Regions from separate parts of the Bacillus sp. UNCCL81 genome, predicted to be linked through region 2. Evidence: riboswitches for the same ligand, from Rfam matches in the RefSeq annotation. Region 2 holds a riboswitch; the other holds the start of a gene.
The links. Region 2 has a riboswitch for thiamine pyrophosphate ahead of thiT (energy-coupled thiamine transporter ThiT). Riboswitches for the same ligand answer to the same signal wherever they lie in the genome.

Region 1: it holds a riboswitch for thiamine pyrophosphate, as region 2 does, so the genes downstream of both, thiC (phosphomethylpyrimidine synthase ThiC) here and thiT (energy-coupled thiamine transporter ThiT) in region 2, are expected to answer to the same signal.

Annotation. Positions count from the first base shown of each region.
Region 1 is NZ_FOMF01000008.1:109,262-134,285, reverse strand. Features, by position in the region: gene poxB (ubiquinone-dependent pyruvate dehydrogenase) at 1-1,295, opposite strand, end outside; gene BM319_RS17550 (MerR family transcriptional regulator) at 1,543-1,920, shown strand; gene BM319_RS17545 (acyl-CoA dehydrogenase family protein) at 1,952-3,616, shown strand; gene BM319_RS17540 (IclR family transcriptional regulator) at 3,836-4,567, opposite strand; gene BM319_RS17535 (MFS transporter) at 5,024-6,238, shown strand; gene BM319_RS17530 (acyl-CoA dehydrogenase family protein) at 6,408-7,619, shown strand; gene BM319_RS17525 (hypothetical protein) at 7,751-8,308, opposite strand; gene BM319_RS24785 (metal-sensing transcriptional repressor) at 8,427-8,726, shown strand; gene BM319_RS17520 (heavy metal translocating P-type ATPase) at 8,742-11,135, shown strand; gene BM319_RS17515 (cation transporter) at 11,149-11,349, shown strand; gene BM319_RS17510 (DUF8832 domain-containing protein) at 11,430-12,236, shown strand; gene BM319_RS17505 (ThiF family adenylyltransferase) at 12,473-13,480, opposite strand; gene BM319_RS17500 (thiazole synthase) at 13,477-14,244, opposite strand; gene thiS (sulfur carrier protein ThiS) at 14,247-14,450, opposite strand; gene thiO (glycine oxidase ThiO) at 14,477-15,568, opposite strand; gene BM319_RS17485 (thiamine phosphate synthase) at 15,552-16,166, opposite strand; TPP riboswitch at 16,254-16,363, opposite strand; TPP riboswitch at 16,598-16,713, shown strand; gene thiC (phosphomethylpyrimidine synthase ThiC) at 16,850-18,628, shown strand; gene BM319_RS17475 (small acid-soluble spore protein H) at 18,876-19,055, opposite strand; gene BM319_RS17470 (DoxX family membrane protein) at 19,487-20,020, shown strand; gene BM319_RS17465 (YjcZ family sporulation protein) at 20,077-20,208, opposite strand; gene BM319_RS17460 (hypothetical protein) at 20,381-20,641, opposite strand; gene bcaP (branched-chain amino acid transporter BcaP) at 20,789-22,195, opposite strand; gene BM319_RS17450 (H-type small acid-soluble spore protein) at 22,618-22,797, opposite strand; gene BM319_RS17445 (LacI family DNA-binding transcriptional regulator) at 23,135-24,094, shown strand; gene BM319_RS17440 (LysR family transcriptional regulator) at 24,457-25,024, opposite strand, start outside.
Region 2 is NZ_FOMF01000005.1:109,067-114,671, reverse strand. Features, by position in the region: gene BM319_RS12560 (hypothetical protein) at 1-122, opposite strand, end outside; gene BM319_RS12555 (low molecular weight protein-tyrosine-phosphatase) at 136-612, opposite strand; TPP riboswitch at 965-1,069, shown strand; gene thiT (energy-coupled thiamine transporter ThiT) at 1,289-1,870, shown strand; gene BM319_RS12545 (WxL domain-containing protein) at 2,026-4,104, opposite strand; gene BM319_RS12540 (WxLIP family cell surface protein) at 4,143-5,144, opposite strand; gene BM319_RS24720 (hypothetical protein) at 5,531-5,605, shown strand, end outside.

The sequences.
Region 1 (25,024 bases), on a different contig from region 2:
AATGCGACTACTTGACGTCCAGGTTGGGAAACTTGAGCACCAATTGCTTGAGGCATGGCATTAGCCATAGTTCCATGATTAAATGACCCAAGTAATCTTCTTTTTCCATTCATTTGTAAATAGCGTGCAGACCATAATGTTGGCGTACCGACATCACATGTAAATATAGCATCTTCACTTGCAAGATCACTTACAATCTTTGTTAAATACTGAGGGTGGATCGGCGTGCGCCCTGGTTTTCCTACAGCAAATTTATCTAAATCTTCACGTACATTTTTGTATGCTGAAACATACTTTTCTAGATGGATTGAATCTTTTACATCAGTTAAGAGAGGTAGTAACTGACTAATTGTCTCTTTTACATCACCACATAGTCCATAAGTAAGTGCAGCTCGTCGACCTAGATGCTCAGCTCGAACATCTACTTGCAAAATAACTGCATCGTCCGGATAAAATTGTCGATAAGGAAAATCTGTTCCTAGCATCAATAAGACATCGCAATCCATGATGGCGTGATAACCTGATGAGTAGCCAATTAATCCGGTTAACCCTGCATTGTATGGGTTATCGTATTCTAAGAATTCTTTTCCCCTAAGTGCAATAACCATTGGAGATTTTAACTTTTCACAAAGAAGCATTAAATGAGAATGAGCACCTTCACAGCCTGCTCCGCAAAGTAATGTAACTTTCTTACCATCGTTAAGAAAGCCAGCTAGTTTTTCTAATTCAGGTTTCGATGGACTAATCAGTGGATTAGTTACGTGAATAACTTGTTCTGGAACAGTTTGTTGATCTTCTAAAGCAGCAATGTCACCAGGTAAAACAAGTACAGATACACCTTTTCTTGCGATTGCATGCTGCATAGCAATTGTTGCTAGACGAGGCATTTGTTCTGCTCTATACACCGTTTCACAGAAGTGACTGCATTCTTTAAATAATTGCTCGGGACGAGTTTGTTGAAAATACTCACTTCCAATTTCGATGCTTGGAATTTGAGCCGCAATCGCAAGTACAGGAATACGGCTTCGATGACAATCGTATAATCCATTAATTAGGTGAAGGTTACCTGGACCACTGCTTCCCGCACAAACTGCGATACTTCCACTCATTAGAGCATCTGAACCTGCAGCAAAAGCTGCAACTTCCTCATGTCGAACGCCGATCCATTCAATTCTTTTTGAGCTTTTAATTGAATCCAAAACAGCATTTAAAGAATCACCAACAATACCATAAATTCTAGTAACCCCTGCTTGAATCAATGAATCGATTAGTAAATCTGCAATTGTTTTCCTCATTGTAATCTCCTTCTAGTTCACCATGATGGAACTAATTCAATTTATTAAACCTTAGGCTACAGATAAAGTTATGTTTTGCAGAACATTAAAACGTTATACCAAAAAAAGGCAGGAAAAGTAGGAGGTATTGAGAATAAATACTTTAAAAAGTCTCTTATCCTCGAATTTTTTGTCGAAGGAATCTATCTTGAAACTTACGTTTACGTAAGATTTATAATGAATCTATAGCTAGAAGGAGGAGGGCATTTTGAAGTTTTATTCGATTCGAGAGATGACGAAGGAATTTAATACGACTCATAGAACCCTTAGATATTATGAAGAAATCGGATTATTAATGCCTACCTATACTGAAAGTGGTAGAAGAAAGTACTCCCAAAAAGATTGTACACGTCTTTATTTAATTCAAAGAGGTAAAAATTTAGGCTTTCATTTACAGGAAATAAAAGAAATGATTGATTTATTTATGATTGATCGAACAGGTGAAAAACAATTACAAAAAACAATTGAATATGGGAACCAGAAGATTAGAGAGTTAGATAAAAAAATAAACGATTTAATCCAATTAAAAGAAGAAATTATGAGGATTAAGAGCAATCTTGAGCGAAATTTATTTGAAATCGAATGAAATACTTCCGAAAAAGGATGTGGAAGGCTAAATGAATTTTTATAAAGAAGATCTTAATCTACAGATGATTTTAAGAAAATATTTTAATGAAGATTTTTTTACATGGGCTAATAGAGAACTAGAAGAATACGGAGAGCTTTGTGCGAATGAAATTGATCAACATGCAATCCACACTGACAGAGAAGGCCAACCCCGTTTAATCAAATATGATGCATATGGTAATGATATTTCACATGTTTGGGTAAATGAAGGTTACAAACAAACTGTAAAAGATACTTATAATAGAGGGATTGTTAGCTATATCCATAAGCCAATACCAGAGCTTGGTACTAAGGGGAATTATATTTATTCCTATGCCCAAGGTTATTTACTATCGCAGACTGAAGCTGGTTTTTATTGTCCGGTAACATTATCAATGGCTGCTACGTTTTTAGTTGAGAGATATGCAGATGAAGCATTAAAAGCAAAATATCTTCCTCATTTATTATCGACTGGGGAAACAGAATTATATGAAGGAGCGACTTTTTTAACCGAAAGACAGGGTGGTTCAGATGTTGGAGCCAATGTAGTGAAAGCAGTTAAGGAAGGAGACTACTATCGTATTTACGGAGAAAAATATTTTGCTAGCAATGCAGGTCAGTGTGGTATTACAACGATTTTAGCAAGAATTGAGGGAGCTCCTGCTGGGAGTAAGGGGTTAAGTTTATTTTTAGTTCCTTGGAAGAATGATGATGGTACAAATAACGGATTCACGATTAGGCGATTAAAAGATAAGCTAGGTGTAAGAGCTGTTCCATCAGGAGAAGTTGAGTTTAATGGAGCGAAAGCATTTCTAATCGGAGATCCTTCTAGAGGAATTAATTATATGATGGAAGCATTGAATCTATCTAGAATATGTAATGCTGTAGCATCAGTTGGAATAATGAGAAGAGCTTATGTAGAAGCGAAGAAATATGCAGAAAATAGGCCAGCATTTGGACAATTACTAACAAATTTTCCGATGATTCAAGAGACATTAGCAAAACTTGCATCGATTCAAGAAGTACAAACTAATGCAGTATTTAATTTAGTTGCTTTATATGATCGAGTAATCGGGAAAGAAAATGGAACAACTGAAGAACAAACATTAGTACGAATTTTAATTGCTATTTTAAAAATGCGTACAGCAGAAGAAGCAATTCATTTTTCTCATGAGGCGATTGAAATGCATGGAGGAAATGGTTATATTGAAGATTTTGTTACACCTCGACTTTTAAGAGATGCTCAAGTACTTACAGTCTGGGAAGGAACTGCCAATATTTTAGGTTTAGAGATTTTGAGACTGTTTAACAAAATGAATGGTTACAAAGCCTTTAAATTATTCATTGAAGAAAAATTATTAGATATACCTCAATCACTAGTAAATGAAGGTGAAATAATAAAGAAAAAGCTGGATGAATTACATGAAAATGTTCAGTATCTATTTACTTTAGATACTAATAAACAAACATATTATGCAAAGAAAATAGCAAATAAAATGGCAGATTTAGTAGAAGCGGTTACTGCTCTTGAAGATACAAAAGAGCATGTTCGAAAAGAGTATATTGCAAAAGTATTGATCCATGAACGATATTTTAAGGATGAAATTAATAAGGAACAAATTCATTTAAAGTATTTTGATGAAATTGTTAATTATAAAGTTTCGGTTAATAAATAATCTTAATATAAAAAAAAGGAACCCCTTACTCTGCGAATAAGGGGTTCCTTTTAATTCAATTTTAGTAAGTATAAATTGGCAGCGATGATGAGTACTCGCCGTAGTTGCCAATTTTAGTAATAAAGTATAAATGCCACGCTTTTGACTTCGCCTAAAAGGCCGTCAGTCGACAAGGTTTCTTTTTAATACACTATTTTGGTAGTTAGGTGAAAACTTATTTTAATATAACGATTTAGAAATAATTTCACTAGTTTTCAACAATAACGGTATATGTTGTTCCATTGATTTTTTATTCCAGCGAAAAAGAGGGCCTGAAATGGCTATGGCACCAATAACTTTACCTTTTGCACCGAATACAGGAGCAGATAATGCAGCTACATTCTCTGTAAGTTCTTCTTCATTAGTTGAGTAACCAGTTTTTACGATTGTTTCTAATTTCGCTTGAAGTATGTTTCTTTCTTCCTCGGATAGGAAACTTAATATTTGAGCTTTTATATCTTCACTTAGAAACGCTAAAATTACTCGTCCACTTGAACCTAGTTGAAGTGGTATTTTATTCCCAACTCCCGCTCTTCTGCTTATTTCCTGTTTACTTTCGTGTTCTACAACACATATCCGATCCATTCCCGTTAACATATATAAGCCTACAGTTTCCTCAGTTTCGTCCCGTAACTTCATTAAATGTGGATCAATTAAAGAAATAATAGGCACATCAGAAATTACTTTATTTGCATAATCAATAAATACCGTACCGAGTGAATATTTTTTAGAATTGAGATCCTGATAAACCATTCCCTCCAACTTTAAAGTCGTAAGTAGTCTATGAGTGATTGGAGGTGAAATATTAAGGTTTTCGCTGATATCTTTTATTCCTTGTGGCCCGTATGTTTCATTTAAATAGTTAATAATTTTTATTGCGCGTTGAACTGTTGACGAAATCTTTGAATTCATAAATATGTTCCCCCAAGCCAATTCCATTCCGATTTAGTTAATAAATACATTATATCATACTAATATAATTGGCCATACAGAGGTAAGGCGATAGTAGAATTGATCGATTTTAATTACCAAAAATATGAAGCAATTTCCAGTAAAAATTAATTGACCCTTAAGAAAATTATCTTTATATTCATAATAAAGGAATCTAAATTCCGATATTATGAATTAGTTAGTAAAGTTAGTATTGTAGGAAATGAAATAACAGATATTGCTTAATATTGGAATAGGTTTCCTAGATACGGGAAAACTTCCTTTACAATATGGAAATCAACGTCCGAATTTAATACATTATCAGAATTTTAAAACGAGTTATCGAGTTATTTTCTTTAGTGAAAAATTAATTCCATTCCCATGTAAAAGAAATCGAAAATAGAAGGTGTAAGAATAGGCAAAGAAGTGGTGTTAATGATGGAGAAGAATACATCTAATCGAACATGGACTGTAGTCTTTGTTACATGTTTTTTAAGTCTCTTGGTTGATGGTATGGACTTACAAATGCTTTCAATAACGATGCCAAGTTTGATGAAAGAGTTCAATATTGGAGCAGTGGATGCGGGACTAATTGCTACATGGTCTTTAGTAGGTATGGCAATTGGTGGAATTACTGGGGGATGGCTATCTGATCGTTTAGGCCGAGTAAGAATGGTTGCTTGGATGATGGTTCTATTCTCTGTCGGAACAGCGTTACTAGGGTTTGCTCAAACCTACGAACAATTTATTATTATTCGGCTTATTTCTGCCATCGGAATAGGAGCGGAATATACAATATGTACGATGTTGATGGCAGAATACGTACCTACAAAAAAGAGAACGACAATTCTAGGATCCTTACAAGCGGCTTATTCAGTTGGATATTTAGTGTCAGCATTATTAGCAGGCTCAATTTTACCTCAATACGGATGGAGACCACTTTACTTTATTGCGATTATACCTGTCGTATTGGCCGTTTACATTGGATTTAGGATTCCAGAGCCTAAAGGATGGACAGATAAAATACAAAAATTTCAAGAATCAAAGAAAAATGAATGGCTGGCAATCTTTAAAGATTCAAAAACAAGATCAATTTTTATATTATGGGTTATTACTGCAACCTTCTTGCAATTTGCCTATTACGGAGTAGGTACTTGGCTTCCTACATATATAGTAACTGATTTAGGTTTTGATTTTAAAAAGATGACAGGATACATTGTTGGAACTTATTTAGCAGCAATTTTAGGAAAAATCATTACAGGTTGGCTGGCAGACCGTTTTGGACGCCGCACAATGTTTATCATTGGAGGAGTGTCTACAGCAATTGTTTTACCAGTCGTTTATCTTTATCATTCACCGACTAATATTATTGTTTTACTTACAATATTAGGGTTTTTCTATGGAATGCCTTATGCAGTTAATGCAACATATATGAGCGAAAGTTTCCCTACTTCTATTCGCGGTACAGCGGTTGGAGGTTCCTATAATATTGGTAGAGTTGGGTCAGCAATCGCACCTTATGTTATTGGCATCATTGCAGAATCTCAGTCAATCGGATTCGGCTTAGCTACATTAGGAATTGCTTATATCATATCTGCACTTATTCCAGCATTGTTCATCCGAGAAAAAATGTATGATCCATTTGAAAATTAAAAAAACATAAATCAAAAAGAGAGCGCAAACAGTGTGCGTATTATATAAAATTCAAAAGCTGAAAAGCATTTATTGAAATTGAAAACCTCATTCTATTGATCAATAAGAGTACCTTGTAAGACGGTATATAAAAAGTAAAAAACAATTTGTAAAGAAGGAATTTGAAATGATGAATTTCTCACTAACGGAAGAGCAAGAATCAGTAAGAAAAATGGTACGTAAATTTGTTGATCGCGAAATTATTCCTTCTATTCAAGAATGGGATGAAAAAGGGCATTTTGAAAGAGGAATCTTGAAACGATTATCTAATTTAGAGTTAATGGGAGTTGGTATTCCGGAGAAATATGGCGGTGTCGGAATGGATTACAATACACTAGCGATTGTTTGTGACGAGTTAGAACGAGGTGATACTGCATTCAGGACAGCCTTATCAGTTCATACTGGCTTGAACAGTATGACTATATTACAGTGGGGCAATGAATCTCAAAAAGAAAAGTATCTAGTACCACAAGCGCGTGGTCAAAAGATCGGTGCATTTGGTTTAACAGAACCAAATACTGGATCGGATGTTGCTGCATTACAAACAACAGCGAGACGAGAAGGAAATAAATATGTTTTAAGTGGCTATAAGACATGGATTTCGCTTTGTGATGTAGCCGATCATTTCTTAATTTTTGCAAAAACGGATAAAGATAAGAACCATCACGGCATTAGCTGTTTCATAGTTGAACGAACGTTCCCGGGATTAACGACAAAAGCAATCAAAGGAAATTTAGGTATTCGTGCAGGGAATACTGGAGAAATGTTCCTAGAAGAAGTTCATGTACCGGCTGAAAATTTATTAGGCGAAGAGGGTGAAGGCTTCAAAATTGCAATGTCTGCTTTAGATCATGGCAGGTTTACTGTAGCAGCAGGTGCTTGTGGATTAATTAATGCATGCTTAGAAGAAAGTATTAAATATTGTCATGAACGTAAAACATTTGGTAAAGAAACAGAAAACCCCCAATTAGTACAGCAAATGATTGCCAAGATGTCTGCGAATCTAGAAATCTCTCGTCAAATTGTCTTTCGGGCAGGCTCTTTAAAAAATGAAGGGGAACGAAATACCCATGAAACATCGATTGCAAAATGGTTTGCATGTGATGCTGCGATTGAAGCAGCGAATGATGCGATTCAAATACACAGAGCATACGAATATTCGAATGAGTATTCGGTAGAAAGATTTCTAAGAAATGCAAAAGCACCTGATATATACGAGGCCACAAGAGAAATTCACACAATTACGGAAGCTGAATATACTTTAGGTTATCGTGAAGATAAACCAATTAGTAAAAAGCTTCCAACATGGCCATTTGTCGAGAGTTTAGAAACTAGTAAATAAATAATATTTTTTGTATCTTAAGATGTGAAAAAAGAACAGACTTGAAAAAGAAATCTTCATGTCTGTTCTTTTTTTTGCTTTCCTCTATGTTAATTATTTTCTACTTAATAATAGCACTAAAGTTGAATAAATCAGCTTTTTAAAAATTTAAGTGGATTTTGATCATAGTTTGAAAAAACAGTAGTTTCAAAATGAGTGAAAGAATAAAAAACAGTTACGATGAGCAGCAGGCTAGAAATAATAATTACTGGAAAGAATGATGATAGTAGTTTTGGGAATCGCTGACTTAAAAACATAGTAGAACAAAATATGGCCGAACAAGTTAATAATAATAAACAAATTAATAATAAAGCATGTGCTTCTGATATTGAAATCATAACGACGATCATGCTCCCCATCATACCGGCCATCATGCCAGTAAAGATCCCCTCAAGTAATGCAAGGAAATGTAATCGAAAGCCGATACATAATCCGATGAATGCAGATAAGCCCATCGAAATGAGTAAAGAATTGAAAAATTGTTGGTGATTTGAAAGTGTAATGAGCACACCTATTGTTAAACCAGTAGTCATACTGATCATCATCATATACATCATTTGATGCATCTGGTCATTTTTTGTTGGTTTGAGGTGGATCGAAATGATTGTGATAAAGAGCATAATGCTAATACATACCCAACTGGTGAACATATATGATACCCCCTAACTTTTCGCTTTATATCATCATATGGACAACTAAAAATAAATAGAATAAAAAATTGACACCTATACCCCCTATGAGTATATAATAATGGAGAGGTGATAAAAAATGGAAAATTGCCATGATGACCAAATGGTTCCAAGAAGTGAAGACGAAATTAATGATTTAATGAAGCGTCTTCGTAGAATAGAGGGCCAAGTAAGAGGAATTCAAAAAATGGTCGAAGAGGACCGATATTGTATAGATATTTTGACCCAAATTATGGCAGTTGAAGCTGCTATGAAAAAGGTAAGTTTTTCATTAATTGAAAGACATGCGAATCATTGCATGGTTAAGGCAGTTAAAGAAAATAATGGCGAAGAATCCGTAAACGAATTAATGGAGGTTATTAAGCGTTACGTAAAGTAAAGGGGGTTGATTAGAATGAATAATGCAAAGCAGTTAACCCTTGGTATAGAGGGTATGACCTGCGCCGCATGTGCAACCCGAATCGAAAAAAGCTTAAATCGAATGGATGGCTTGAATGCGAATGTGAATCTGGCATTAGAAAAAGCTACTATTGTCTATGATAACGGACAATATCAAACTTCTGATTTAATAGAAAAAATCCATTCGATTGGCTACGAGGTTGCAGTTGAAAAAATTACGTTAAATATTGAAGGAATGACATGTGCTGCTTGTTCAGCTCGAATTGAAAAAGTAATAGGGAAAATGGATGGAGTTGTTCAAATCAATGTTAATCTAGCTATGAATATAGCAACGATTTCATATTTACCTGAAGTACGTTCACTTCAATCGATAATCGATAAAATTAGTCATATCGGTTATGCAGCAGCTATAAAAGAAGAAAATGCAGTGAAAGAAAAAGATACAACAAAAAACAAACAGATTCAATTGATGATTTCAATCTTACTTTCACTTCCACTATTGTATTCGATGGTATCTCATCTTCCATTTAGTTCAAATATTTGGATGCCACATTTATTAATGAATCCATGGTTTCAATTATTGTTTGCAACTCCTGTTCAGTTTATTATAGGTTGGCATTTTTATGTAGGAGCTTTTAAAGCAATACGAAATTATAGTGCAAATATGGATGTGCTCGTCGTACTCGGAACTTCGGCAGCTTATTTTTATAGCTTAGCTGAGTCGATTAAGACAATAAATAATAGCTCGTATATGCCACATCTTTATTTTGAGACAAGTGCAGTATTAATAACATTAGTCTTACTTGGAAAATATTTTGAGCATATCGCGAAAGGGAAAACGACTGAAGCAATTTCAAAACTAATGGAATTACAAGCTAAGGAAGCAATTGTTTTAGAAAATGGAAATGAAGTTTATGTACCATTGGAAGCTGTAAAAGTTGGAGATCTACTACTTGTTAAACCAGGTGAGAAAATTCCAGTGGATGGTGTTATTGTTTCGGGAGTATCTACAGTTGATGAATCAATGATTACAGGTGAGTCTTTACCAGTTGATAAAAAGACTGATGATAAAGTTGTTGGAGCAACAGTTAATGGAAATGGTATTTTAACAATACGAGCTGAAAAGGTTGGTAAGGATACCGCATTAGCAAATATTGTGAAAATAGTTGAAGAGGCACAAGGTTCAAAAGCTCCAATTCAAAGATTAGCTGATCGAATTTCGAATATATTTGTTCCAATTGTAATTGGCATAGCCATATTGACCTTTATCATTTGGTTTTTTGTAGTCGATCCACAAAATTTACCTAAGTCAATTGAAGTAGCAATAGCTGTTTTAGTCATAGCATGTCCTTGTGCTTTAGGGCTTGCTACACCAACTTCGATTATGGTTGGAAGTGGAAAAGGTGCGGAAAATGGGATTTTATATAAAGGCGGAGAATTTTTAGAAACTACACAAAAAATTAATACAATCATTCTTGATAAAACAGGAACTGTTACAAAAGGAAAGCCTGAAGTAACAGATATCATTAATTTAAATCATCGGGATGATTTATTGAAGCTTGTTGCAAGTGTAGAGAAAATGTCAGAGCATCCTTTAGCACAAGCAATTGTTCAATACGCTCTTCAACAGGAATTGCAACTAACGGATCTTACAGAGTTTATTGCTATACCTGGACATGGTGTAGAAGCCTTGATTGAAAATAAAAAGGTATATATCGGTACTCGAAAGTTAATGAATGAAAAGAATATCGATTTTTCTCCAATTGAAGAACAATTAATCGTATTTGAATCTGCCGGGAAAACAGGAATGTTAGTAGCAATTGACGACAAGCTAGAAGGAATTATTGCTGTAGCCGATACAATTAAAGAATCTTCAAGAAATGCGATTAAAGCATTAAAGGATCTAAAAATACAAGTTTTTATGGTAACCGGTGATAATAAACACACAGCAAAAGCGATTGCAGATCAAGTTGGGATTGAAAATGTATTTGCTGAAGTTCTACCAGAGAAAAAAGCAGATATAGTAGCTGAACTACAAAAACAAGGGAAAATTGTTGCGATGGTTGGAGATGGGATTAATGATGCACCAGCTCTTGCGAAAGCTGATATTGGGATGGCAATTGGTACTGGTGCAGATGTAGCGATTGAAACAGCGGATGTTACGCTAGTAGGTGGCGACTTATCACATATTCCGAAAGCTATTAGCTTAAGTAAGAAAACAATGAATAATATTCGCCAAAATTTATTTTGGGCGCTATTTTATAACAGTTTAGGTATACCGATTGCAGCTTTAGGGCTGTTGCAGCCTTGGATTGCAGGTGCTGCCATGGCATTTAGCTCTGTATCGGTTGTCATAAATGCATTACGATTAAAACGCATAAAAATTTAGGAGGATTTAGAAAATGGAAACAATTTTAAAAGTAGAAGGTATGACATGTGGACACTGCAAAGCTGCAGTTATGAAAGCTGTAGAAGGAGTGTCTGGTACAAATAATATAATCGTAAGTTTGGAAAATAAAGAAGTAACTTTCAATACTTCAAACGCTGAAACAGTTGAGAAAGTGAAAGAGGCTATTGAAGATCAAGGTTACGATATCGTTTAAAAGTGATATCGAACAAATAAAAGGCGAACTATAGGTTCGCTTTTTATTTGGGAAAAATACTATATCGGGGAGAGAATTAGATGAAATACTTATTGTTGATACTTAGTTTTTTTACTGTTATAGGTTTAAGTGGTTGTGAAAGTAAGACACACGTAGGATCAACTCATCAAAATATGAATCATGAAACAAAAGAAAAAAAAGATACTACTCAAGTGAGCTTTTCATTTAATGGTACTCCAGAGAGTAATAATAAAGTAGATTTAAACATACAGGTTAATAGTTTAAAAGGTAAACCAGTTGATCAGTTTGAACTTGAACATGAAAAATTAATGCACCTGATCATTGTAAGTAAGGATTTATCTTTTTTTGACCATTTGCATCCACAATATAAAGGTAAAGGATTATTTACAGTAATACCGAACTTTCCAAATGGGGGTGAGTATAAGTTATTTACTGATTTTATCCCTAAGGGCTCAGATAAAAATGTAAAATCCAAATTAGTAAAGGTAACGGGGCAACCAGCAGGACCAGTATCACTAATACCAGATAAAGTATTAACAAAAGTAATCGATGGAAAAGAAATTACATTAAAATTTGATAAATTAACGACAGATCAAGAAGTTAAAATGACATATACGATCAAAGATGCTAAAACAAAAAAAGAGATTAATGATTTACAGCCTTATTTAGGTGCAGTTGGTCATGTAGTTGCGATTAGTGGCGACACTAATACATATTTACATGTGCACCCTATGAATGAAAAATCAAGCGGACCTGTTGCGGAATTCATGACGAGTTTTCCAAAAAAGGGATTATATAAAATATGGGGACAGTTTAAGCAAAATGGAAATGTGTTTATCGTACCATTTATAGTAGACGTACCATAAATTAAACAGAAAAAAGCAGGAAACTTTTAAAGTCTTCCTGCTTTTTTATTTAATCGCTTTATAAAATATTCGGCTTAATATCTGCTGGTCGACTATTGGTTTTATTTAAACCATCAGTCTTGCTAGCATCGTTAAGTGATAAGTATTTAGTTTGAGTCTAATTAATTTATAGAGATTTTATATAATTAGCCCTTTCAAAAACTAGTAAATTAGTAGTCTTTGAAAGGGTTTCTTTTTCAACCTAAAACTTTCCGATAGAGTTCCTTAGCAACAGATGGTTCCTTTGTACCGTGAATAATCGCTCGACCGTCTTTAAATAAAACAATGCGATGTTCTTCATAAGTACATGACAATAAATAAGGATTTACAATCAAATCATTTACTATCCCTTGTAATCTATCAGAAAGGTTAGTTAGTGTTGGAATTTTAGGAGATGATACTCTTAATTGAACTGCATCTCTTCCACATAAGACATATGACTTCATATGGTCATCATCTTTTAAAAATGGATAACTTCTTATAGGACCACATGTTGGACAGTTTTTATTTTTTAATTTTTCGATGTTTATATCAGACTTTTCATGCTTCCAAACATCAATCGATTGTAAGATTGGTAAGAGTTCATAGTTAGTAAGATATTGCATGGCATAGGTTACTTGGTAGGCAGCAATCATTTGCACAATTGGACTAATAACGCCTACTGTATCACAAGTCATATTTAAAGTTGGTATATGATTTAATAAACAGTTAAGGCATGGAGTTTTTCCTGGAATAATTGGAAACGAGAGGCCATAGCTTCCAACACACGCACCAAAAATAAAAGGAATGCCATGTTTAATTGCTGCATCATTTACTACCATTCTAGTTTCAAAATTATCTGTTGCATCTAGTATGATTGTTTGACCTTTAATCAACTCTTCAATATTAAGACTAGTAATATCTTTTATTAAACTAGTTATCGCTACTTCACTATTAATTTGTTGAAGTCGATTTTTAGCCGCAATTACTTTAGGGAGTTTATTTTTAGCATCTTCTTCCGTATAAAGAGATTGCCTTTGTAAATTAGTCCATTCAACGTAATCACGGTCAACAATTGTTATCTTTCCAATTCCCGCTCTTACAAGCATTTCTGCTATTGATGAGCCTAGTGCACCAACACCAATAATAATAGCACTGGCTTTTTGTAAGTGTGATTGACGATCTCTTCCTAAAAATAATTCTTGTTTTGCATAACGGTTTGTCAAGAATTCACCAACCCTGTGATTGGGCTACTAGCTTCACCATAATTTTTTTCTTCAATTCTTCCTGCCTCATAACCAAGTCTTCCTGCTTCAATAGCAAGTTTCATCGCAACTGCCATTTTTACAGGATCTTTTGCGTTAGAGACCGCAGTATTTAAAAGGACTCCATCAGCACCTAGCTCCATTGCAAAAGCTGCATCTTTTGGAGATCCGATTCCGGCATCTACTATAACAGGTACATTGGATTGCTCGATGATAAATCTAAGATTTAATGGATTAATAATTCCTTTTCCGGAACCGATTGGAGATGCACCTGGCATAATCGCATGGACACCAAGTTCTTCTAGTCTTCTTGCAAGCACAACATCATCGGAAGTATAAGGTAATACAATAAATCCTTCGTTTAATAACATTTCTGATGCCTTCAATGTTTCGATTGGATCAGGTAATAATGATTTATCACACCCAATTACTTCTACCTTGATCATATCGCATAAGCCTGACGCTTTTGCCAATCTTGCAATTCTAACTGCCTCTTCAGCAGTTTTTGCACCAGCTGTATTTGGCAATAATTTATATTTCGTTAGATCTAATTGTTCAAGAAAATTTGGTTGAGATTCCTCAAAAATATTCATTCTTCTAACAGCAAAAGTTAGTATCTCGGCTTCCGATACTTCAACAGCTTCTTTCTGGACTTCAAATGAAGGGTATTTTCCTGTTCCTAATAATAATCTTGAATGAAACGTATGATTTCCTACTTTTAACATGATTAGCCACCACCTACAAAATGTATTAATTCTACAGAATCTCCGTTAGAGAGATGAGTTAATGAATACTGTTCCTTATAAATAATTTCTTTATTAACCTCGACAATAACAATTCGGTTTTCTAATTGATATTTATTAAGCAGATCCTGAATTGTATAGGTATTGCTCGAAATATCGATATTCTTTCCATTTAATCTTATTTCCAAATGCATACACCTCCAAAGAGTTAAAATTAACGATTGATTTTAAATGCTTCGATCCAATTACGATTGACTTTCCGCTTAAGAATCAAATCTCGAATTAACTTTCCAGTTGCAGGTGCAAGCAATATTCCATTTCGAAAATGGCCAGTAGCAAATAAGATTTGATCTTCTTCTGGATGAGTTCCAATAAAGGGATTATAATCGAGAGTTCGCGGACGTAATCCTGCCCAAAATGAATCAATTTTCATGTCTTCAATGTCAGGAAGCATTTTTTTAGCGCTTTGTATTAATGACTCAATCCCCCCTAAGCTAGGGTTCTCATTCCATTCGTTGTCTACCATAGTAGCTCCGATGACAAGGCGACCGTCATTCCTTGGAACAATATATTTTTGTTCATGGAAAAGAGTATGTTTTAATGCAACCTTTTCACTTCTAACCGAGATGCATTCACCTTTAACGGGAATAATTTCGTGATGTAATCCAAGCTGTCCAAACAATGAATTACTCCAGACTCCACTTGCAACTACAATGGTTTTTGCTTCAAAATTGCCATTTGTTGTTTTAATTAAATAATGTGAATCATTTTTTTGAATCTGAAATACATGTGTATATTCAAAAATAGATGCACCTAAAATTTGAGCACCTTTGCAAAATGCGTTACAGACAGAAACAGGCAATACATTCACATCGTCTTCAATATAAGCTGCTCCAATTATGTTTGGATAAATGCCAGGTATCTGTTCTTTTAACTCTTCCTCGTTATACCAACGTGCCGAAGTTTGAGTGAGTAGGGGAGTTAATTGTTTTTTTTCTAAATCTGTATAAGCTAGTTTGAAAATGCCACCTTTTTTAAGTTCAATATCAATTCCACATAATTCCTTTAATTCTTCTTGAAGGTGAAAATAAGTTAATTGACTGTTTCTAGCAAAAGTAAAAAATGACTCAGAGTGATCCCACTCGGAATGGGCACCAAGCATTCCAGCAGCTGCCTTAGTTGTTTTCTGCCCAACTTGCTGTCCTTCAAGAACTGCGACATTAATGTTTTCTTTGGCCAGATAATAAGCAATGGAACAACCTATTATTCCACCACCAATTACGACAACATCAAATTTCTTGTTCATAAGTAAATTTACACCTTTCAAAATATTGCAACGCAGCTTCTAGGGGATTTCGGGCAGAAAATATACCAGACATTACAGCAATACCGTCAATGTCGTTCCTTTTTAGAACTTGTATATGTTCAGGTAATATTCCTCCGACCGCATAGATTGGTATGGTTAACGTTTTTTTCATTTCTGGAATTAGTTCAATTCCATTAGGTGTTAATCCATTTTTACACTCTGTTTCAAAACAATGACCGTACATAATATAGTCAGCTTGATCATTTTCTGCCTGTATTGCTTCAGTAAGTGTGTGAACTGATTTTCCTACTCGTAAATTAGGAAAATATTCTTTTACATCAACAAGTGGAAGACCATGTCCTGGCAAGTGAATATTTGTTAGGTTAGAGAAAATAGCTATATCTAATCGATCATTTAAAACAATTTTTTTCATATCTACTTTGTTCATTTTTAGTAGATTTAAGAGTGATATTAGCTCGATTGCCTTTTTCGATTTTTCGCGAATATGTACATAATCAACTGCATCGATTATTTGAATTATTTTTGTAGCAAGTACTTCCACTGTGTGCTGATCATCTGTAATTGCAATAAGTTCCATGTCCCAGCCACTTTCATTATCAAAATTTTTTCAACAAAAAAACCACTTCCCTAAAAAAAGAAAGTGGTTACATTGCACGCGAAAAAAGTATAAAATGCGCCACTTTCCTACGCAGGTACTAGCCTGTTCAGGTTTTGAGGGTTTAAAAGTAACTACTTTATTCTCAGCCCTTATCAAGGGATCCCCTAGTGATGAATATGTATGAAAATTAATCTTAGCATAGCATATAAAAAATAATATTCAATACTAAATTTATTTTTACTAGTCCAATTTATTACCAGAAATTGGGCTTGAAGTATAGTGAAATCAGTGTTTTTAGGGTGATAAAAAAACTAATAATTTTTTTAATTTGGAATTTCTGTAAAAATTTAGGGAAATAAAATCATTTACATTTTAAATTTGTGGGTTTATATTTAGGTGGAACAAGTTAATAGATTGACTAGGGGTGTCCAATTAGTTGGGCTGAGAGAGAAACGCGATCTTAGTTTCTTAACCCTCAGGACCTGATCTGGTTCATACCAGCGTGGGGAAGTTAGAAATTTCTCATTAATGATTACATAATTGTTAATGTAGTTTTACTAACATTTAGCCGGGTCTTAAATATAAGATTCCGGCTTTTTTCATGCTTTAAATGGATTGGATTTCGTCCTTTTTAAACTAATTAAAAAGGGGAATGAAATCAAATGAACAATTCTGTAAATGAAATGAATTTTTCCATCATGTCTAGTTTTTCAGGGAGTAAGAAGGTGTATGTTGAAGGATCTAGACCTGACATTAAGGTGCCAATGCGTGAGATTCAATTAAGTCCAACAACTGGCACTTTTGGCGAAGAAGAAAATGCTCCAGTTAGAGTATACGACACTAGCGGACCTTACACAGATTCAGCTAGCTCAGTTGATATTCGAATGGGACTTAAGGCGATTAGACAAAACTGGGTAATCGAACGAAATGATGTTGAAGAGTATGAAGGGCGTGAAATTAAGCCTGAAGATAATGGATATAGAAAAGAGTCAGATCAACATAATGTTGAGGTATTTAAAGGGTTAAAAAGAAAACCGTTACGTGCAAAAGATAATGGAAATATTACTCAAATGCATTATGCTCGTAAAGGGATTATTACACCTGAAATGGAATTTATTGCGATTCGAGAGAATGTTTCAGCTGAATTTGTTCGCGATGAAGTTGCAAAAGGAAGGGCTGTCATTCCATCGAATATTAATCACCCTGAAAGTGAGCCAATGATCATCGGTCGTAATTTTCATGTAAAAATAAACGCCAATATAGGTAATTCAGCGGTTACCTCTTCAATCGAAGAAGAAGTAGAAAAAATGACATGGGCTACTCGCTGGGGTGCGGATACGATGATGGATCTTTCAACTGGTAAGAATATTCATACAACACGTGAATGGATTATCCGAAATTCTCCAGTACCAGTAGGGACAGTTCCGATTTATCAGGCGCTTGAAAAGGTTAATGGAATTGCGGAAGACTTAAGCTGGGAAGTGTTTCGAGATACTCTAATTGAGCAAGCGGAACAAGGGGTAGACTATTTTACAATTCACGCGGGTGTATTATTACGTTATATCCCATTAACGGCAAAACGAGTGACAGGAATTGTATCTCGTGGTGGCTCTATTTTGGCTCAGTGGTGTTTAGCTCATCATAAAGAGAATTTTTTATATACTCATTTTGAAGAAATTTGTGAAATTATGAAGCGTTATGACGTAACATTCTCTTTAGGAGATGGACTGAGACCAGGTTCAATCGCCGATGCAAATGACGAAGCACAGTTTGCTGAGTTAGAAACTCTAGGTGAGTTAACGAAAATTGCATGGAAACACGATGTTCAAGTTATGATTGAAGGACCGGGACATGTACCAATGCACTTAATTAAAGAGAATATGGATAAACAATTAGAAATTTGTCAGGAAGCGCCATTTTATACATTAGGACCGTTAACGACTGATATTGCGCCTGGATACGATCACATTACATCAGCGATCGGTGCAGCAATGATTGGTTGGTTTGGTACTGCAATGCTTTGTTATGTAACTCCGAAAGAGCATTTAGGTCTTCCAAATAAAGAAGATGTAAGAGTAGGTGTTATTACATACAAAATAGCAGCGCATGCAGCTGACTTAGCAAAAGGCCACCCTGGTGCACAAAAAAGAGATGATGCACTTTCAAAAGCAAGATTTGAATTTAGATGGCGTGATCAGTTTAATCTTTCACTTGATCCGGAAAGAGCAATTGAATATCACGACGAAACATTACCTGCTGAAGGAGCTAAAACAGCGCATTTTTGTTCAATGTGTGGTCCAAAATTCTGTAGTATGAGAATCTCTCAAGATATTCGAGATATAGTAAAACAAGAAGAACTTCAGAATGATTCAATCATTGAAGAAGGAATGCAAGAAAAAGCACTTGAATTTAGAAAACAAGGCGGAGAAATCTATCAATAAGGGTGTGAGCCTTATATGAATAGGGTAGAAGAAATCATAAAAGAAATAAAGAATTTGGAAAGAAATATGAATCAGTTGAAAATTGAACTGAGCACAATTCAAAAAAACTGTGTACACGATTTCCAGAAGAAAGATACGATACAAGAATGCCTTAAATGCAATTTAATTGAAAGTTTAAGCTGGTAATAGGAATTAACAATGAAAAAACAAACCTCAAAACAAAGAGGTTTGTTTTTTTACTCGAGAATTAATGTTCCGACAAACTATTGATTGAAACTTCTTCCTCCCGATCTGGTTGACCAAGCGGATAGATTCTAGCAGTTTCATTTGTTTCATCAACATGTTGAATGTAAATTGGTACTCCATTATACGTCACATTTGCCATTTCAGGTGAAGAAGCAATCTCTTGAGCGCGTTGTTTATTCATAGTGAACCTCCTCTTAATTAAAAATAGAAACCTAACATATTATTAACCGTGGGGTGATTGGGTATTCATTTAAAATTTTTCTTAAAAAGCATGCCGCATTATAAAGACTTACGCTCTTAAATTTGAGAGAAGGTCTTTTTTTTATTGTTTTTTAAGAGAAATGCTGAAGGTAAAGAAATGAAGTAAAAGGGAATAGGAAGAATCAAGCAAAGAGGCCTTATATACAAATATTACCATTGAAAATGATTATCATTACTGCTACGATTGTAAACGGTAATTGATAATGATAACTATTTTCAATAAAATGCAAAGGAGGTGGAATTTATCGAGGATAATCAATTTTGAGAATTAAATATCAATTTTAAAAAAAACACATGATATTAGTGAGAATTTAGAATTTCTTACTATAAAGAATTGGAGAACTTATTTAAATGGAATTATTCATTCAGCAACTAAAAAATAATGCTTTTCAATGTTTATTTACTTTAATGCGAATTCTATTTGGAATTGGTTGGTTATTTGCTGGGGTTACGAAAATTACTGAGAAGCGTTGGTATAGTGAACCTGGGACTTTTATTAAAACCTATTTTATTTTGGCCATTGAAAAGCCAAATGTCCCTGAGTTTTATAAATATTTCATTCAACATTTTGCAATGAAGCATTACTTATTTTTTAATTACACGATTCCTGTAGTTCAAATTTTAATTGGCATTCTATTAATAATGGGTTTATTCATTCTTCCTTCTGTATTATTTTGTCTATTTATGCATATTAATTTCATTCTTTCAGGTAATATGAACTTAATAAGTTTAACCTTATATACAAGCGCTTTTGGAATTTTACTTTCTTTAAATCGAGTTTACGTGTTAAGTTTAGATCGTTACCTTGGAATAGAAAAACTGTTCGTCTTAAAAAGTTCAGTACATATCAATACAATTCATTCAAAGCAAGCTCAGGCTTCTTAATATATAATAAAAAAACTCCTGTTAAAATTTAACAGGAGTTTTATAGTTTTTAAAGATTACCAGTGATGTCCATATCCATATCCGTCATATCCAGACCAGCAAGCTGCTCCAACAATGATTAATAAAATAAATAGAACAACGATTAAAGCAAAACCGTTAAGATGGTGACCGTGATGTCCAGTACTCATACATGTGACCTCCTTCATACGATATTTAAGGGAAACTCCCTTAGGGTCATGTAACTAATTGAAAATTACAATTAGGAGAGGTGGATAATGTATCGTATGTTTTTTTGCCAACTATGAAACTAGTCTATAATGTAATTAGGCTTATACCTAGACGTAAGTTTTAATAAATGAATTATTTTTCCTTAGGAAGTGAAATTGCAGTTTCAACTACATAACCATTTTGAAACTTCACAGCAATTGTACCTAAATAAGTGTCAGTAGGCTGAAGTGTTTCGGTACAAGTAAAATAACGAATATGTACAACTTCTTTCGTATCTTTACTAATCTTTTGACAAGCAAGTAAATTACTTAGTCGTTTTAATGCAATCTCTCTTTTCACTCCAATAAGATCTTTTTTAATAAATGATTCATAATAATTTTTTAATGGGAACATTTTAACAGCTCCTGTTCTTCGAAAATAAAATTTCCTAAGTCGTATCATATCATAAAGTAAATCTGTTTTTGTAAAGTTTGTTGTTGTGGAAAATATGTAACTAACAAAAAAATCCCACTATAGGTTACTATAGTGGGATTTGCTTACTTATGCAGTTTGATTTGAATCCTTATCAAACTTATTTTTACCGTTTAGTTTAGAATTTTTATATCCGTATGTGCTATAAATTACTAAACCGATTACTAACCAAACTACGAAACCTTTCCAAGTAAATGATGAAAGTTGTAGCATTAAATATACACAGAATACAACAGCTAATACTGGTACTACAGGTACCCAAGGAGTTTTGAATCCTCGCTTTAAGTCTGGGCGAGTTTTTCTTAATACAAGAATACCAAGAGAAACAGCAGAGAAAGCGAATAGCGTACCGATATTTGTTAATTCAGCTAATTTGTTTAATGGAATTAAGCCAGCGAATAAAGCAACTAATCCGCCAGTTACCCAAGTGCTTGTTACAGGAACTGAAGTTTTCTTATTAACTTTTGATAATTTACCTGGTAATAAACCGTCTTTAGAGATTGCATAGAATAGACGAGTTTGTCCAAACATCATTACGATTAATACAGTTGTAATACCGATGATTGCGCCAAGTGAAATGAAACCAGCAGCCCAATCTTGGTGAATAAATGCTAGTGCAAAAGCAACAGGGTCTTTAACACCTAATTGATCAAACGGAACGATACCAGTAAGAATTAATGAAACGACAATATATAAGATTGTACAAATTGTTAAAGCTGAGATAATACCGATTGGTAAGTTACGTTGAGGGTTTTTAACTTCCTCAGCTGCAGTTGATACTGCATCAAATCCAAAGTAAGCAAATACTACTACTGCAGCACCAGCTGTTACCCCATGGAATCCCATTGGCATAAATGGAGTCCAGTTATGCGGTTGAACGTACCAAACACCAACAACGATGAAAAGTGCTACTACTGCTAATTTTACAATTACCATGATCGTGTTAAGTTTTGCAGATTCTCTAACACCTCTAGTAAGAATGAACGTTACAAGTAAAACAATAATTACTGCTGGTAAATCAATAAAAGTATGTTTAGATGGATCAAATGCACTTGTTAAAGCTGTTGGAAGGTTTACTCCAAAACCATGTAATAAACTTTGGAAATATCCAGACCATCCACTTGCTACTGCTGAAGATGCAAGTCCATACTCTAGTACCATATCCCAACCTAATATCCAAGCAATAACTTCACCAAAAGCAACATAACTATAAGTGTAAGCACTACCAGCCTCTGGAATCATAGAAGCAAATTCAGAGTAACAAAGTGCGGCGAATGTACAAGCTAAACCTGCGATAATAAATGAAAGAACAAGTGCTGGACCTGCATAATCAGCTGCTGCTACACCAGTTAAAACGAATATACCTGTACCGATGATGGCACCGATACCTAACATTGTAAGATCAAACGCCCCTAGAACTTGTTTAAGTGAACTAGGCGAACTGCTTGTAACCGATTTTTTTCGAAATAAATTCATATGAGCCTCCTCTAATCTTTTTTTGTAGTTTTTTAATCTTCTATTAAGAAAGTTTAGTATTTTCTAATTTGACCTTAAAAAATAGAAAATTCTGACAATTAGCTACGAAGTAATATTACAGTTTGTCTCCCTTAAGTGATTTTTATGATAACACACTTATAAAAATATTCAAACAATATTTCGACTTTTTTTTCAATTTTTTTAAAAATAAGTAGTAAATTAGACTTATTACCCAATACCTAGTCGTTTGGTAAAAATAAACTAGTTGATAGTTATGCCATAAGTAATACTGCACTCATAAAGCATTATATTCCTAAAGGTTTCAGATGAAATCAGACTAAATAGTTATATAATTGGGCTTTTTTCCCAAAAATGAAATAAACCTCCATAATAGAGGTTTATTTTCGGGTCTTTTTTATCATTTATTGTTCTTTTAAGTGACTTAATGATACTTCTTTATCATTTTGCGGTTGATCAAGAGGATAAATTCTTGCTGTCCCCTCATTTTTATTAACATGCTGAATATAAACAGGTACTCCATCGCATGTTACATTAATCATACCAGGTGCAGCTACGATTTCTAAGGCTCTTTCAGTATCCATCATAATACCTCCTTTAATTACTAACCTATTTTATTATTTACATAGTAAAGTTAGAGTATTCATGGAAAATAGGAGCTTTTTTAAAGGATTATGTAATATAGGACAAGGAGGGTAATTGTTGAAGCGATTGTTTTAAGTTTTGCCTGCATTACTTAACTCGTTTCTTTTCTTGTTGTATGATAGCAAAGAAAGCGAAAAATAAAATTGAACTACACATAAATAGTAAACAAAGTAAACCAAAAAGTATTTGCATATTCGTACCTCCTTTTTATGATTAGAACATCGTAAAGTATGGAACTAGTTTCAGAGCAAGAAAAAGTTTAGAAAAGGTGAGAAAATGTCTAATATTAAAGAAATTGCGAGGATTGCCGGCGTTTCGGTTACAACAGTCTCACGAGTTTTAAATGATGAACCATACGTTAGTGAGGAAAAAAGAAAAGCAGTTTTAAATGCAATTGAGTTAACAAATTATCAACGAAATCAAAATGCAGTCAATTTAAGTAAAGGAAAAACGAATCTAATTGGAGTGGTTATTCCGTTCTCGCAACATCCGTACTTTGGATTGCTAATTGATGGAATTGCTAACGAAGCGATAAAAAATAATTATAAGTTAGTACTATTTCAATCAAATTATGAGGAGAAGAGAGAAATTGAGGCTTTAAAGATGCTGCAGCATAAACAAATAGATTCGCTCATTATTTGTTCTAGAATTTGTTCGATTGAAATGATCGAGCATTATAAGCAATATGGACAAATAGTATTATTTGAAGATACGAGAAATACGGGGGTTTCCTCAACATTTATCGATCAATACAATTGCTTCATGATTGCATTAGAATATTTATATCAAAAGGGACATCGGAAAATCGGTTATAGTATTGGCCGTAGAACAGGCAAGAATAGTAAACAAAGAGAATCTGCCTATATTGATTTTCATAATAAATATAATGAATCTCTAAATAACGATTTCGTATTCGAGAATTGTTACTATTTTGAAGATGGTGAAAGAATCGTCCAATCTTTATTAAATTTAAAAGAGAGACCAACAGCCTTGTTAGTAACAAGTGACCAAGTGGCAGCGGGTGTGCAGACTTGCTGTAATGATCGTGGAATAGCTATTCCTCATGATCTAGCGATAATTGGGTTCGATAATCAACCAATTGCAAAAGTAATGAAGTTAACAACAGTCGAAATTCCATTACGAGAAATAGGGAAGAAACTTTTTATACAAGCGATTGATTCTGTAATTAATCAAGAGGAGATAGCGATTAAATTAATTGAGCGGCAGACGGTATAATAAAAAAGCTAGTCAGGGGCTAGCTTTTTTTCGTGACGTTGTATGGGGAAGTGCAAAAAAAGCTGAAACTGCAAATAAATCTGGGGAAGTGCAAATAAAAAATTGGTATCTGCAATAAAAATCAGCATAACTGCAAATAAAGTCTTGAAACATGATTGTATAGAGTAAATGCATTAAAAAAATAGAAGAAATAACATTAAAAATGGACTGAGAAACAGCTAAAATTAAATAAAATCCAGTAAAACCAATATTATTACACAATAAATTTTCAAGGATTATGCCGAATTATTTCAATAAAATTTAATCAATAAAGTTAAACTATATGTCCGGACTATAACTCCAAAGTAAAAACTAATATAAAACTAGCTTTTGATAGACTGATCCCATAAAGGTGACTGTTCTCTAACAACTTCCATAAATTTTCTAGCAGCACGGGATTGCCATCTGTTTTTATGCCAAGACATGATCGTAGATACACTTCCTAAATTTGTATCCCATTTTATGACTTTTAGTTTTTGTTGCTGCATTTCATTTTGAACTGCTACGAGTGGGAGTATGGATATACCAAGTCCACACATAACACATTGTTTAATTGCCTCAACACTCCAAAATTCCATTCCAGTCTCAGTTGCGATTCCTTTACTTCTTAAAAATGCTTCAAAATAATCACGATAACTACCTTGTTCTGTGAGAATTATATTTTCATTCGCATTTAGTGTAAACGATGAAAGTGTTCTAGTATCAGAAGATGGAGGTAGCAAAATGACAAGTGGTTCTTCAATTAGTGTTTCCGTATATAAATCAGAATCCGGTAATGGAGCCTGCAGGAAGAAGCCAATATCTAGATCGCCTCGACGTAATTCATCTTGTAATTCCCAACATGAACCAGATTTCATCATAATATTTACTTTCGGGTTTTGTGATCGAAAT
Region 2 (5,605 bases):
TTTGTTACGCTTCTTCCTTTACGTGAGATTTTCTCACGATTTTCCTTGTTAAGTAGAGTAACTCCTGCACCAATTGCGACTCCGACTAGAATATTGCGTAAAGCTTTGTTACGTTTTGACATTCTACATCCTCCTCTAAACTGTTAATTGGTGTTGCTTTAAAATATGCTGAAGTAAATGAGAGCATCCTTCTGTAATGATGTCATATACTTCATTAAAATTACCCGTATAATATGGATCAGGCACTTCCTTCCACATTGATGCTGGAACATAATCTGAAAGTAGTGAAATCTCTCCTATACAATTATTTCTTGCTAAATTCATTAAATCCTCTTTATTCTGTGCATCCATAGCAACAATATAACTAAAATATTTAAAGTCATTTTCTGTCACTTTTCGAGCTTTCATACCTTCGCAAGTTATACCTTTTTCACCCAATAAACCTTGTGTTCCCTTATGAGGAGGGTGACCTAAATGCCAATCTCCAGTACCAGCTGAGTCTATCATAAATTGTTTATCTAACCCTTTTTCTGTCACTAAATGACGAAAAACAGCCTCAGCCATTGGCGATCGACAAATGTTACCTAAACAGACAAATAATACTTGAATCATCTCAATGTCTCCTTCAAATTATTTACACTTTCTGCCAAAATTTAGCTGTTTCTTTCGTATTCATTCTACACGGTAAATTTTAAAATGAAAAGCAAGCCATTGTGAATAATTTATGACCAGTATAAATAAGATAAAAGTTATAATGCTTATTTTTTACATAATAGCTATGATTACACTCATTTTTTAAAAATAATTTTAATGATTATCTAAAAAGTTAACTCTGTTAATGTTTTTCGCAAATCTTACACAGATTCCATTAACAATCGCTAAATATTTTTAAATTTTTAAAGATAAATTAATTGTATTTTTAAATGACCTTGACTATATTTAGTAAAGACAACTAAATGTAAGCTAAAACCACAAGGGGAGCCATTTGGCTGAGAGTGAATAGATTAGCTATTCTTACCCTCTGAACCTGTTAGTTAGTACTAACGTAGGAATGTGGCACGATGAAAAGCAATGCCGGGATCATCATGCTACCCAGTATTGCTTTTTTTATTTATTCCTACTGAAATCTCCCTAGTTCGAAATGTGGAAACGGCTCGTTTTTGCCCTGGCACCAGAAAGGGAAAAGCGCTGGAACTAGACATTACAAAATGTGTGCGACTATTCGCCCAAACATCATTAATATGTTTCACTACTTAAGTTGTCCACAAGATAAAGGGGGGAAATATATATGAAGACATCAAAGATTCAATTAATGACAGAAATAGCAATGTGTGCAGCACTAGCAATCATTTTTGATTTTTTACCATTATTTACTGCACCTCAAGGTGGCTCTGTATCATTATCAATGATTCCAGTTTTTCTAATTGCTTTTCGTTGGGGATTAAAACAAGGTTTAATTACTGGCTTATTATTAGCAGCACTACAAATCGTTACTAAGTTATATTTTGTTCATCCAATCCAAGTATTTTTAGACTATATTGTCGCATTTACAAGTCTCGGGTTAGCTGGTCTTGTCTATAAACAAATAAAAAATAGTTTAGCAAATGGTAATAAAAAAAGTGCAGCAGCTTATATCATTTTAGGAACTTTTATCGGCTCGTTAGCTCGTTTCATCTGCCATTTTATTGCTGGAATTGTGTTCTATGGTTCTTACGCTCCAAAAGGAACTCCAGTTTCACTTTATTCATTAGTATATAATGCTTGGTACATGGTTCCTTCCTTTATTATAAGTGCAGTTCTATTAATCATTTTACTTTCATCTGCACCAGTTCTTGTTCATGTTAAAAAGAACCGAAATCAAGCAGCTTAATTTAAAAAGAAATGAAAACCCCTTAAAGTAGAAATTATTGCCTACTTCAAGGGGTTCTCTTTTTATATTCGCAAATGGATTCTATTTCCGTTTATTTATAAGCCTTCTGTTTTTAGGTTATTTTTTTCCATTAATTGAAATACTCTTACATAATTTTAAAGTGGTGTATCTGCTAATGTCCAAGTTAATGACGTCTTATATTGTGCACCAACTACTTTATAAGCCGCGCCTGGTACGAAAAGTGCCACACTAGTCGCACCATCTGTTTTATTCTGTCCATATGCAATCGTCCACGTTCCAAGACCTTTACCTTGATCTGCAAAAGCTACATCTTGTGGAGCTCCATTTGGATCTAATATGACTGTATTTGCTTCTGGTTTATATTGAACAGCAGTGGTTGAATTTAAAAATGGATTCGTTAATTTTAATTCCGCACCCGTTAACTCATTAACCCCACTCTTGAATTGGCCATTTTGTTGAACTGTTAATTTCCATCCTGTATTCGTTCTACGATGGTCAGTTACTTGAATGAAATTTGGTACTTGAATAATCGATTCATTTGAAGCTTGCTTTACTTGATCTAATTGTGCAGTATAAACTTTGTTTTGACCTGAAATTTCCTGCTCGCCAAAACGGAAGTTTGATACATAGTCAATACTTAATGCACTCTTTGTCCCTGGTTCATGAGGGTCTTCAGGATCTGTTGGATTTACTGGCATTACAGGATTCGTTGGATTCATTGGATCGACTGGCATTTTTGATTCTGCTGTTACCGTTACATTTGTTTCTGTACTCGTATTCCCTGCTACATCAGTTGCTGTTACACTCACTACATCTCCTGCATACAATGTCTTTGGTGTAACATTTGCCGTGTATGAACCATCTGCTCCGGCTGTAGTAGTTAGAATCGAATTGTCTTGTAATTTTATATTTACAGTACTATTCGGTTCAGCAGTTCCAGTTATCCTTGTACTCACATCTTTAATTGGGTTCACCTCTGGAGGTAGAATTGTTTTGTCCACCGTAAAGCTAATATCCTTTTTATTACCAGCATGATCAGTAATCACTAAGTTATGAGCCCCATCTTGTGGATTGACTGTCCCAGAAGTAATACTTATACCATCTAAAAATGCTGTGTTTATCCCACTTAGAGTGTCACTAAAAGTAATGTTTTCTGCGGTAATATTGTTATATAATTCCCCTTCAACATAGTTGGTAATAGGTGCCTCTTTATCAATCCTAACTGTAAACTTAGAACCTGTATCTGTTCCTGGATTACTTTGGTTTCCAGAATCATCTTTTACTCGTATTTGAATATTAGTTGTACCTTCGTTTGTAACCGTGTAGTCTACTCCGGTTATAGTACGATTACTTAAACCATTTGTACTCCATGTGTTACCATTATCTGTTGATACTTCGTATGTTGTTGGATCGATTCCATTATCGTCAGTTGCTGTAAAATGAATCGACGTATTTTTATTGGTCCATGCTGTGCCACCTGTATACCCTTCTGGAGTGGTCACATTTGCACCCGTTATTTTTGGTGCCTCTGTATCTAATAACGTTACAGAAACATCTACAACTTTAAAGATTGAATAGCCATCAATAGGACCTAGGACATAATCATCGAAACTAATAACTAAATTAGATTCATTCCCCATCGCTGTGAAAGTAGTGGTTGCGTCTTGAGGCCCTGTGTATTCTCTAAATCCTCTGTCAGTTAAATTGGTAGATGTTTCTCTGTCAGTTACAAACCAGTCGTATCTTAGTTTGTCATTAGTATTTTCAATAAGTTTAAAAGACAAATTAACAGTATATGTTTTTCCTGGAATTGTTTTGACTCGTTGTCTCATCGCTATATACTCTTGAGATGAAGCAGTGTTCAATAGTTTTAATAAAATTCCATCGCCAGAAGGTTTAACATAGGCTTTTGATTTAGGACTACCAGATACTTTATACCAACCATTATCTTCTACCAAATCAAACAGATAGGGTTCAGAAGGCTGTCCCTCATTAAAATACCCCGTAAATGCCCAGAATGGAATAGTTGTGGTTTGATGATCTAAATTAAATGTAGGGTTTTCTACTAAATTTGGAAGTGTTGCTGCTTCAACAATATTATTTTTGAACATCCCTTGTAATTCGGCTGATTTTGGTAGAATACCACTTACTATCACTCCAAAAATAGAAGCAAAAACAGTTGCTGTAAAAAGTATTTTTCTTTTTCTAACCAATCTATTTCTTCCTCTCCAATTTAAATATAGTATTTATTTCAATCTTTTTTCTTTGAACGTCTAACCAAAAAGAATATAAATATAATCAGTAAAAAAAATAGACTCCCTCCAATGAGATACCTAATTGAATAGTCTCTTTCTACGTCTACAGCAGTAGTGTTAAGTTTCTCGGCTGTATTGTCCCTTATGGTAAATGTTCTTGTCCAATCCCAAGTTTGTTCTCCGTCGGTAGCTTTCATTTCTAAACGGTAAGTACCTGATTCAAACGCTTGGCGATCCCAACTAATTGCATAATCAAAGTTTGAATTAGGTGCCATCCTTAGATTCTCTTTTTTTGTTTCATGTAGGATTTTTTTCCCTTGTTCCGTATATACTTTCGCATCTACGCTCAAATTTTTTAGCATAGCTGGCTCTATATTTTGTAAGTTAGCAGTTACAACATTGCGTGCATTGATTTGTGTTGGTTTAATTTCATTTAATTTTAAATCTGGCTTGATTACTTTATCGGTTTCTCTTAATAAAACACCAATAACATACGCATATTTATTTTTTATTTGAATGCTTCCATCTTCTTTTTTAGCTTGTCCCCCGTCTTCTTCCTCACTAAAATGGAGTCCACCCAATATAACACCATCGAATTGCTGCTTAGGCATCTCAATCGTAATCTCTACTGTTGCTTCACTTTTTGCTTGAATTTTCGTCTCTTTTTTTACCTTAGCTATATTAGTAAAAGGAATATCTAACGTATTGTCTACTTTTGGATTTGAAATACTGTAATCCGCAATTCCATTACTATTTGTAATCGCTGAATTAGCTTTTGCTTCAACAACTATATTTTTATCAGTATTATTTTTTATTTGAACTTTCAAGATCTGTTTTTGGCCTGGCTTCATTTTCAAATCAAAATAAGTTTTGCTTTGATCAATTTGATTAGTTGGAATAACAGGCGATACGGCAAAATTCATCTCAGCTGCACTTGCATGAAAATTATTAATATTAATTAGAAATAAAATAATCATAAATTTTTTTAGTACATTCATAGATAGCTCCTTTTTTTGATTTTGACTAAAAAATTTCATGCAGTTTAGGTAACTGTTATTTTATTGAACTTACAGTTAAATATGTGAAAAATGTAACATGATTAACTTCGATGGTTCAACGACATTTTTTACCTATGTCAACGGTAATCACGCTGAGTTTTAACTGGTTTTTTGTTTTGGTTGTTCTTCTTAATATTTTAGGTTTAACTGCTACAAATGCTGATGTCACTTACTTTTAATTAAATTAATCCAACTAAATAGTAAAAGCATTCTATCCACATTTTAAATATGCATTTAAATTTTGAACACTTTGTGAATTTTGGTTATCTGTCCTTTTCTTCAGTCATATATATGAATACAGAAAAGTTTCGAAGGGGGTTTTAACATTGGTCTATGATGTAATCATCTTTTTCTTTTTTGTAATTATTCTTCTTGGTATGATTGGGTCACTATTTTTATTA